DNA from 3 places in the Dyella sp. genome. Region 2 is predicted to be linked to each of the others. Evidence: riboswitches for the same ligand, from Rfam matches in the RefSeq annotation. Region 2 holds a riboswitch; each other region holds the start of a gene.

Region 1 (3,275 bases), on a different contig from region 2:
CCAGCCTGCTTGGCATCTGCTGCCTTACAGGCCGTAGCGCACCGTCAAGTACCAGGTGCGACCCAACTCGTTGTAGTAGTAGACCGTCTCATAGCTGTGATCGAACACATTCGCCAGCTTGGCTTCCACCTGCCAATCCGGGGCGAAGCTGTAGCTTGCTCGCAGGTCGGTGGTGGCATAGCCGCCCATGCGTTCGGTATTGGCGATGTCGTCGTAGCGCTTGCTGGAGGCAAAGAACGTCGCGCCCAGGTTGAACCGGCCCAGCCTGCGATCGACGTCGACTCGTGCGGTGCGTTGCGCACGGCGCTGCAGCAGGTTGCCGTTGTTGGCGCCGCCGTCGTTGTTCTTCGGCTGCATCAGCGTGAGATAGCTCTGCACGCGCCAGTCGTCCAGGTTGAAGCCGAATTGGCCTTCCACGCCACGGATGCGTGCGCGGCTCAGGTTTTGCGGTACGTAGTTCTGGTCCAGCACGATCAGGTTGTCGATGGTGGTCTGGTAGGCGTTGACGCCCCAGTTCCAGTGCTGCAACTGCTGTGTCAGGCCGATTTCCGCGCTGCGCGAGGTTTCCGGCCGCAAATCCGGATTGGCCGTCGGAAAGCCGCCGAGGGGCGGAAAGTACAGGTCATCAAACGTGGGCGCGTGGAACGCGCTGCCGTAGCTCACCGACAGCACCGGTCCGTTTTCGAAGTGATAGCCCCACGCCGCCGAGCCCGTGTTGTGATTGCCGAATTGATCGTTGTGATCGTGGCGCGCGGCGAGCTGCACTTCGTTATGGCCGAAGCTGCCCTGGTATTGCGCAAAAGTGCCGGTATCGCCGCGGGTGGTTTGTTGGAAAGCCGTGTCGCTGGCGACGTGTTCCTGCTGGTAATCCACGCCCACGGTGAGCAATTGGTCGGTCGCCAGCGTGATGTCGTTCTGCCACGACGCCTGGTTGCGGCGTGAATTGAAATAACCGGTGGCCATGCGCGGGTAGTACTGGCTGAAATAAGTGCCCTGGTAGTAGCTGGCGAGATCGTCGCGGCTTTGTCCGGCGTCGAGCGTGACTTTCCACATCGGCAGTGGCGTGAAACTCAGGCGCGCGCCGGCCACGTACTGCTCTTCCAGGCTGTCATTGCCGCTGTACGGGCTGCCGGCGAATTCCGCGTTGCTCTTGCTGCGCAGCCAGTCGAAGGCGAGCTCCGTGCCGTTGTCCCAGCGATAGCCGATGTTGGCGAAGCCGTTCCAGTTGCGATAGGCGTCGTTGCGCGGATCGTCCACGTAGCAGGCAATGCCGCGTTCCGCCGCGCCCATGCGGCAATTGGGAATGCCGCCGGTGTAGGTGCCGCCGAGGCTCGCGTTGTACCACAGACGCGCATCGCCGCCGGAAACGCCGGCCTGGCCATTTACGTAACCATGGCTGCCGCCGGTAACGCTTACCGACGGCGAAATGTCGCCGTTCGGCTGACCGTGCCGGGTGAAAATCTGAATCACGCCACCGATCGCATCCGAGCCGTACAGGCTGGCGCGCGGGCCGCGCACGATCTCGATGCGATCGATCGCCTGCACCGGAATCTGCTCCAGCGCTGGCAGGCCGATGCTGACCGAGCCGATGCGCACGCCGTCAATCAGCACCAGCACATGCGTGGCATTGGTGCCGCGCAGATACAGCGAGGATTGCCCGCCGATACCGCCGGTTTGCGCGATCGACACACCGGGCAGGCCAGTCAGCAGGTCGACCACCGATACCGGCTGCAGGCGCTCGATGTCTTCGCGCGTGATCACGGTGACTGAGGACAGCGCCTCGTTGGCGGTGATGGCGGTGCGCGTGGCAGTCACGATCACCGGCGTCAGCGAGCCGTCCTGGCCGTCGTTTGATTGAGCGTAAGCGGCCTGCGCGGCCAGTGACAGCAGCAAGGCGGCTGCAAGCGCATGTTTCTTCAACACGATGGATGTTCCCCTGCCGCGCGTCCCCGCGCGGCGCAAGTCGTCAGCGAGCCGGCATCGGGCGGAGCAAAAAGGGAACGGAAGGCGACCAGGCGCAGAACGCCGCAGCGCGAACTCCGTGCCTCGCCCACCGCGAATGCCAGAACCTGTTCCGGGCCGGTCTCCGGACTTGCGAGTGGCATGTTTGCACATGCCGTCAGCAATGCCTTCCCATGCTTACGCACAGTGGCGCCTTATCGCTGCAATGACTCGCTTACCGTTGCGGGGGCAGTGCCGGACTTGCTGCGCAAACAGCGCACCGGCTTCCCGTTTCATCCCTTTTGCTTTCGCCGTGGGGACACCTGGAACGGGCGCCACTGTAGCCGATGGAACGCGGTCCGGGCAATTTATGCATCTTGTCCCGCACTGTCCGGTTCGAGCGCGAAAAGGGGCCGATAAGCAGATAACGCCTTTTTGCAAGCGCGGCGATGTAGTTATTGGGCCGACGAAGCGAGGATAAGACAATGGACAGCCCGACTATTAACCCAACGTCTCATGCGTATCACTCTTCGGCGGCAGAAGATGCCGCCGCGAGTACTCCGGCGATAACGTCGCAAACCGATCTGTCGGGTGATTTCGTCCAGCCGACCAATAACCCGTTTGCGGGCGCCGGCCGAAAGCCTCGATCCATATTCCGTGAGGTGTGGGATAGGACGCCCTTTGGCGTCCTGCAAAACCTGATTGAAGGAAAAGGCCTCACCTGTAGCTTCTTTCCGGGCATATGCAGCCTGGCAGGGGTCGATGGCGGATACGAAAACAGTACGCAAGGCCCTGCCAGTAAAGCCCGATATGGAGTAACCAGTTCAAGCGATATTCAATCCGGAAAAAATGCCGGAAGGATTGTCGACCTGTCGTCGGTTCCCGCTGTGGAAAAAAGGGTCAGCAGGGTCCTGGATGAAACCATCAAAAACACATGGAGGGCCTATAACCTGATGGACAGCCCGTCAACGTGGACTGGCAAGACAATGACGGCAATGAAGAAGTTGTTCGGGGAAGGGATCACTCGTCCGGACGTACGGGCCAGGATAAAGACCGGGCTGGCTACCTCGCTCGACGGCATGCAACAGCTGAGAGACAACCCGCAGCGAATCTTCCTTGAGGTTTCTCCCGAGCCCGGCGAAGAAAAAACCTCTGCATATACCGTCCTTGGGGAGGCTGGGCCGACGGGCGAAGTGGTATTGAGCAAACCTATTATCGACAAGAACACGGATGAGTCGCTCATGCTGACGCTAAGTCATGAGGCCATGCATTTTTCCGACCTGCGAGACCGCTTTTACGTGGGCTACAGCGACCGGATTGGTTTCTACACAAGA
Region 2 (3,275 bases):
GTCCAGGTTGGCCGGATAGATAAAGCAAAACGCATCATCGCGTGCCACCGCAATGCGCGTGCCTTGCAGCAGCGGCGGAATGCTTTCCGCGCCGGCTGCTTCGAAGGTCACGGGCGGCGGCAAGGCAGTTGCCGCATGCTGGGCCCATGCAGCAGCCAGGGCATCCAGTCGCGCATCGATATCCGCCAGTTCAGTGGCAGCAATCAAGCCAAGATGACGCTCGGGCAGTGCGAGTTGCTCCTCGCGCGGCAACGCACCCAACCAATGCAACGAGGATGGCAGGCTGTCTCGCAACAATTGCGCATGATAGGCGCTGCCGATGCGATTGGCCGCAACACCATACATGGACAGCCCTTCGCGATACGTCGCCAGGCCGCAAGCGAGCGCGCCGAAGGTTTGCGCCATCGCCGAGCCGTCGATCACCGCCAGCACCGGCAAGCCCAATTGCTGGGCAAGATCGGCACTGCTAGGGGCGCCATCGAACAGGCCCATCACGCCTTCCACCAGGATCAGGTCGGCATCGGCCGCAGCATCGAACAGGCGCCTGCGCACGTCCGCTTCGCCGCACATCCATAGATCGAGTTGATAGGCCGGCGTGCCCGCAGCCCGCGCCAGCACCATCGGATCGAGAAAATCCGGCCCGGTCTTGAACACGCGCACACGCCGGCCTTGTTGCGCATGCCAGCGCGCGAGCGCGGAAGTGACCGAGGTTTTGCCCTGCCCCGAGGCAGGTGCGGAAACCAGCAAGGCCGGGCAATGGCGCACGCTCACAGTTCGATGCCTTGCTGCGCCTTGATGCCTGCGTCGAAGGCGTGTTTGACCACGCGCATCTCGGTCACTGTATCGGCTACCGCGATCAAGCCGTCTGGCGCGCCGCGCCCGGTGATAACCACATGTTGCCGCGGCGGGCGTGCGGTTACTGCTTCAAGTACCTGCTCGAGCTGCACGTATTGTTTCACCAAGGCGATGTTGAGTTCATCCAGCAGCACGAAGTCGTACGCGGGGTCGGCCAGCATGTCCGCGGCGATCTTCCACGCCGCTTGTGCTGCGGCGATGTCGCGCGCCTTGTCCTGTGTTTCCCAGGTAAAGCCTTCGCCCATCACGTGGTAGTCGAGCTGGTCGCCGGCGAAGTGGCGAAAGAATGCTTCCTCGCCGGTTGAAAAGGTGCCCTTGATGAACTGCACCACGCCGCACTTGAAGCCATGCCCCAGCGAGCGCGCCAGCATGCCGAAACCGGACGAACTCTTGCCCTTGCCGTTGCCGGTGTTCACCACCAGCACGCCGCGATCGATGGTGGCGCGCGCGATCTTGCGATCGACCAGTTCTTTCTTGCGCTGCATGCGTTCGCGATAGCGCTCTTCCGGCGTCATCGTGTCGCGTGGTGATTGATCGCTCATGACTTCCTCCACTCCTGGCGCACGGCCAAGCATCATTAATAAGGAGGAAGACGACGGTACCGGTACTGACGCAGCGGCCCGACATGGCCCTCCGCCTGTACGGTTTCAACCTGTGGCCGGTCTCCGGGCTTGCGAGCGAAGGGACACCCTTCCGATCCGCGCCTTCCCGTGCAAGCACAGTGGCTATATGCGAATCGCGTTGCTCGCCTACCGTTGCGGGGGCAGCTCCGGCATGGCCGCGCAGGCAGCGCACCGGATTCCCGTTTCAACTGCCGGCAAGGCCCGGCAGTCACCTCAGGCCGCAGCATCTTAGAGCGGGGCACCCGGCGTGCATAGGGAGGCTGGGGGGCGCATGGCTGAGATGCGGCTCACGCGTTGAAGGCTCGCTATACGCCGTCTACACGATGCCGTAACGATGCTTGGCCTGGGAGAACGGCCGTCGAGATACGGATAAATGCACGTCCGGGATGGATATTTCCATTTGGACTTTTAGACGCCCAATGATCGGTTGCTGCTCGGCAACCTTGTCATTAACCTGCAATTTGCTGCTTCGCAGCAACGACCATGCTTAGGGGAATCATCCGCAATGACTAATGACAACAACCGGCCATATCAGGCCAGGTCTCAGCAGAATGGCTCTGCCAAGAACGCGACCCTGCTGCTTGCTGCTTCCATCCTGTTTGCGTTGGCCTCCGCGGCGGCGGCGCAGGACACCACGCAAGCCAGCGCATCTTCCGCCGGCAACCCGAAAAACCTGCAAGCCGTGATCGTCACCGGCACGCGCGCGCAGAACCGCACCGACAGCAGTTCGCTGTCGCCGATCGACGTAGTGCCGGCTTCGGCCTTGCAAGGCACCGGCACCACCGAGCTTTCCACGGCGCTGGCGCGGCTGATCCCATCGCTGAACTTCCCCCGCCCTGCCGCCACCGATGCGACCGATTCGCAGCGCCCCGCCACTTTGCGCGGCCTCGCGCCGGACGAAGTGCTGGTGCTGGTCGACGGCAAGCGCTGGCACAGCGGTTCGATGGTGAACGTGGACGGCACCATCGGCCGCGGTTCGGCGCCGGTGGATCTCAACACCATTCCGTTGTCGGCGATCGACCATATCGAAGTGCTGCGCGATGGCGCGTCCGCGCAGTACGGCTCCGATGCCATCGCGGGCGTGATCAACATCATCCTGAAGCATGGCGCGCAAGGCGGCTCGGTCGAACTGGACGGTGGCCGTTACCAGCGCGGTGGCGGCAAGCAGTGGCAAGGTTCGGTCAATTTCGGTATCCCGTTGAACGGCGACAAGGGCTGGCTGCGCTTTACCCTGGATGACGGACACCAGGACCCGACCAATCATGGCGGTGCCGACATCCGCTATCCGCAGCTGGGCGAGAAGCAGGTGTTCGGTGATCCCACCGTCAGCGAGCACAACCTGTTCTTCAACTCGCAATACGACATCACCCACAACATCCAGTTCTACGCCTTCGGCAGCTACCACTTCCGCAACGGCATTTCGGATGAGCTGTACCGCAATGCGTTCGGCTACCCTGCTTCGATCAAGGCGCAACTCAATGCGCTCTATCCGGACGGCTACCAGCCGCTGCTGGAATCGCGCAGCACCGATCAGCAATTCGTCGCCGGCCTGCGCGGCACCACCAGCGGTGGCTGGCGCTGGGATGTAAGCGCCAACTACGGCGGCAACCGCGTATCGCTCGATACCATCCACACTGCCAATTACGCCTTCCTGCACGACGTCGGCTACACGCCGACCACCTTCTTCGACGGCATCGTCTCCACCGCGCAGCAATTGGTGGACGTGGACATCGCCAAGGACTTCAACCTCGGCTGGCTGCCCAATCCGGTCACGGTGGCGTTCGGTGGCGAATACCA
Region 3 (3,275 bases), on a different contig from region 2:
GATCGCTTCGCGCAGCGCATCCCAGCGCGCCACGTCGTGCACCTTGGCATGGGGCCAATAATCGAACTGCAGTTCGCCATTCGCCGCGCGGGTTTCCGCAAAGCCGGGATGCGCGCCGTGTTGTTCGGCCAGCGCGTTCGATTGCGCCAATGCGTTGTAGTAGATCTCTTCGGCGATGCGCGTGGACAGTTCCAGCGCTTCGGCCGAATCTACGGCCAAGCGCAGCTTGAAGAACACGTCCTGCAGGCCCATCACGCCCAGGCCAACCGGGCGCCACTTGCGGTTGGCGGTGGCGGCGGTGTCGATGGGGTAGAAGTTCAGGTCGATCACGCGATCCAGCTGGCGCACCGCCGTGCGCACCGTGGCAGCAAGCTTGGCGAAGTCGAACGAGCCATCGACTACATGGCGGGACAGATTGATCGAGCCCAGGTTGCACACCGCCGTTTCGCCGGCGCTGGTGACTTCCAGGATCTCGGTGCACAGATTCGACAGATGGATGACGTTTTCCGCTTTGGCCGTCTGGTTGCTGGTGGCGTTGCTGCGATCCTTGAAGGTCATCCAGCCGTTGCCGGTCTGCGCCAGCGTGCGCAGCATGCGTGCATAAAGTTCGCGTGCCTTCACCGTCTTTACCGCCAGACCTTCGGCTTCGGCCTTGTGATAGGCGCGCTCGAAGGTTTCGCCCCAGCTGTCGACGAAATGCGGCACGATCTTTGGATCGAACAGCGACCAGTTGCCGTCGTGTTCGACGCGGCGCATGAATTCGTCGGGAATCCAGTTGGCGAGATTGAGGTTGTGCGTGCGGCGCGCTTCGTCGCCGGTGTTGTCGCGCAGTTCGAGGAATTCCTCGATATCGGCGTGCCACGGTTCCAGGTACACGCAGGCCGCGCCTTTGCGCTTGCCGCCCTGGTTCACCGCGGCGACCGAGGCATCCAGCGTTTTCAGCCATGGCACCAGACCGTTGGAATGGCCGTTGGTGCCCTTGATCAGCGAACCGCGCGAACGTACGCGCGAATAGGCCAGGCCGATGCCGCCGGCGAATTTGCTGAGCTTGGCGACGTCGCCGTACTTCTCGTAGATCGATTCCAGCGAATCCAGCGGCGAGTCGAGCAGGAAGCAGGAGCTGAGCTGCTCGTGCGCCGTGCCGGCATTGAACAATGTCGGCGAGCTGGCGATGTATTCCAGCGACGAAAGCAGGCGGTACAGCTCCAGCGTTTCGCCAATCTCGTTGCCGCCGAGTGCGCAGGCGATGCGCATGAAGAAATACTGCGGCGTCTCCACCACTTTGCGCAGTTGCGGATGGCGCAACAAGTAGCGGTCGTACACCGTGCGCAGGCCGAAGTATTCGAAGCGGCGCGAGGCCAGCGGATCGATCGCATCGTTGAGCTTGCGTGCGTTTTCGGTCACGAAATCACGCAGCCGCGCATTGACGATGCCCAGTTCGGCACCGCGTGCGACGGATTGCGAAAAGCTCTGGATTTCCTGCCCGCTCACTTCCTTGTCGATAAAGGCGCTGAGCAGGCGCGCGGCGAGCTGGCCGTATTCCGGTTCCTCGGCGGTGAGCGCGGCGGCGGTACGGATGGAAAGCTGATCCAGTTCCTGCGTGGTGGCGCCGTCATACAAGCCGCCGATGGTCTTCAGCGCCACGCGCAGCGGATCGACCGCATGCAAGCCTTCGGCGCTGCGCGTGACCGCGCGGACGATCTTGTTGACGTCGACCACTTCCTGCCGGCCGCTGCGCTTGGTGACGCGCATCTGGCCCGGGTTGTGCGGAGGAGTCAGGGTGAAAGGTGCTTCGGCGGTAGCGGACATCGTTCCAGCAATGGCAGTGGCCGGCGCGTGGGCATCGGCGGAGAAAACGGCAGGTTCGGCGCGGTCGGCAGTGCGCTCGCGCGATTCGGTATCGATAGGTTGCATGTCGGACGCTCCGGGCTGCGGAATCGGTCCGGCCGGCGAGAGCCGGTTCGTGCGGACAGATTCCTTGGACTCAACCGCCTGCTCCCGCGCGCAGGGCTGAGGTGGCGGTACCGCGGTCGTGCTCGCTCGACACAGGCAATGACATCCGCGTCGCGCGACACACCTCTCCCACGGAGGCCGTCACCAGCGGCATGGCGCTCCGGCCAGACCGTGTCGGCAGGTCTTCGGACTTGCGGATGTGGATCTCGCGATCCGCCTACTCGCCCCGCTTCCCAGCCCTGCAGGCCAGTGCGACTGGGCTTTGGTCTCCGCCTACCGCTGCGGGGCAGTTCCGGACTTGCACCGGATTCCCGAGCCACCTCGAAATCGTTCGAAGCGGCAACCGACGGAGCACAACATATCGGGGTCGCCGTTGCCGGTCAACCCAATAATTTGTGGATAAGCCGGTGGATAACCAGACGGACTCCAACCGCCATGCGGCCTGTGGCCCGGTTGAAAATTTTTTCGCTACGGCACGATGGCGACAACGATCCCCAGCCACATCAGCACCAGCCCCGCGGCGAAGCTGCGGCGCGCGGGCGCGATCCGTTCGACGGTGTCATCGGCCACCGGCGTGGTGGCGATCCAGATCGTCGCGCCCAACGCCATGAAACTGAAGAAGGCCAGGCACACCACCACGATGTCACGCGCATTCCAGGGCGTAGGTTCGTGGACGCCCCAATAACCGAGAAAGGCCATGCCCATCGCCGACATGGTGGCAGAGGCGGAGCAGAGACCGACGACCGAACCGGTGGGTGCGCGCATGCCGCCGACTCCATGGAAAGATTGGGCGGATCGTAGCGCAAGGCGTGGTGTGCGCCCGCACTGCGCCGATCACGAAGCCGGGCAAGTCTCCATTGGTTCGTGCGCGCTCACAGACTTACATCGATCTCGATCGGGTAATCGACCGAATCGGACAATTTGGGCGGTATGGGAAATGTCCACGCCGAAAACTGGCCGGCGAGGCATTTCGCGACGGCTGTCGGCGCGCGCACATCCACGTGCAGCGGATGTCCGTCGGGCGAAATATCCGCAACCAGCGTAAAGGGCGACTTGTCCGCCGGCGCGTTGCTCGCCAGGCAGGCTTTCAGTGCGTCGGTCATCGGGTTGCCGGTCTTGGCCCAGAATTGTTTTTGATAGGCCGGGCCGGTGGGGCCGGCTTCCACCATCTTTGCGCGCTGCACGCGCGTGGTGAAGGTGTCCGTCGAGGGCGGCTGTGCGCCGGCAAGCAGCGCGAGCACGAGGGCTGTAAGCATGGCGGCGGGGCCGGCGGCTGGATGGGTACGGCACCATATCGCAGATAGATGGAGCGAAAAAGCATG

What was found. A riboswitch is a leader RNA that binds a small molecule or an ion and turns the genes downstream of it on or off. The one in region 2 is predicted to bind cobalamin.
Region 1: another riboswitch for cobalamin. It lies ahead of V7M64_RS09245 (TonB-dependent receptor); the one in region 2 lies ahead of cobO (cob(I)yrinic acid a,c-diamide adenosyltransferase).
Region 3: another riboswitch for cobalamin. It lies ahead of V7M64_RS04585 (ribonucleoside-diphosphate reductase subunit alpha); the one in region 2 lies ahead of cobO (cob(I)yrinic acid a,c-diamide adenosyltransferase).

The regions. Positions count from the first base shown of each region.
Region 1 covers NZ_DAIOEU010000016.1:25,798-29,072, forward strand. The annotation lists gene V7M64_RS09245 (TonB-dependent receptor) at 25-1,923, opposite strand; cobalamin riboswitch at 2,060-2,283, opposite strand; gene V7M64_RS09250 (hypothetical protein) at 2,427-3,275, shown strand, end outside.
Region 2 covers NZ_DAIOEU010000048.1:32,553-35,827, forward strand. The annotation lists gene V7M64_RS16905 (cobyrinate a,c-diamide synthase) at 1-765, opposite strand, end outside; gene cobO (cob(I)yrinic acid a,c-diamide adenosyltransferase) at 768-1,370, opposite strand; cobalamin riboswitch at 1,494-1,709, opposite strand; gene V7M64_RS16915 (TonB-dependent receptor) at 1,984-3,275, shown strand, end outside.
Region 3 covers NZ_DAIOEU010000006.1:29,983-33,257, forward strand. The annotation lists gene V7M64_RS04585 (ribonucleoside-diphosphate reductase subunit alpha) at 1-1,914, opposite strand, end outside; cobalamin riboswitch at 2,112-2,316, opposite strand; gene V7M64_RS04590 (hypothetical protein) at 2,422-2,718, opposite strand; gene V7M64_RS04595 (peptidase C13) at 2,826-3,209, opposite strand.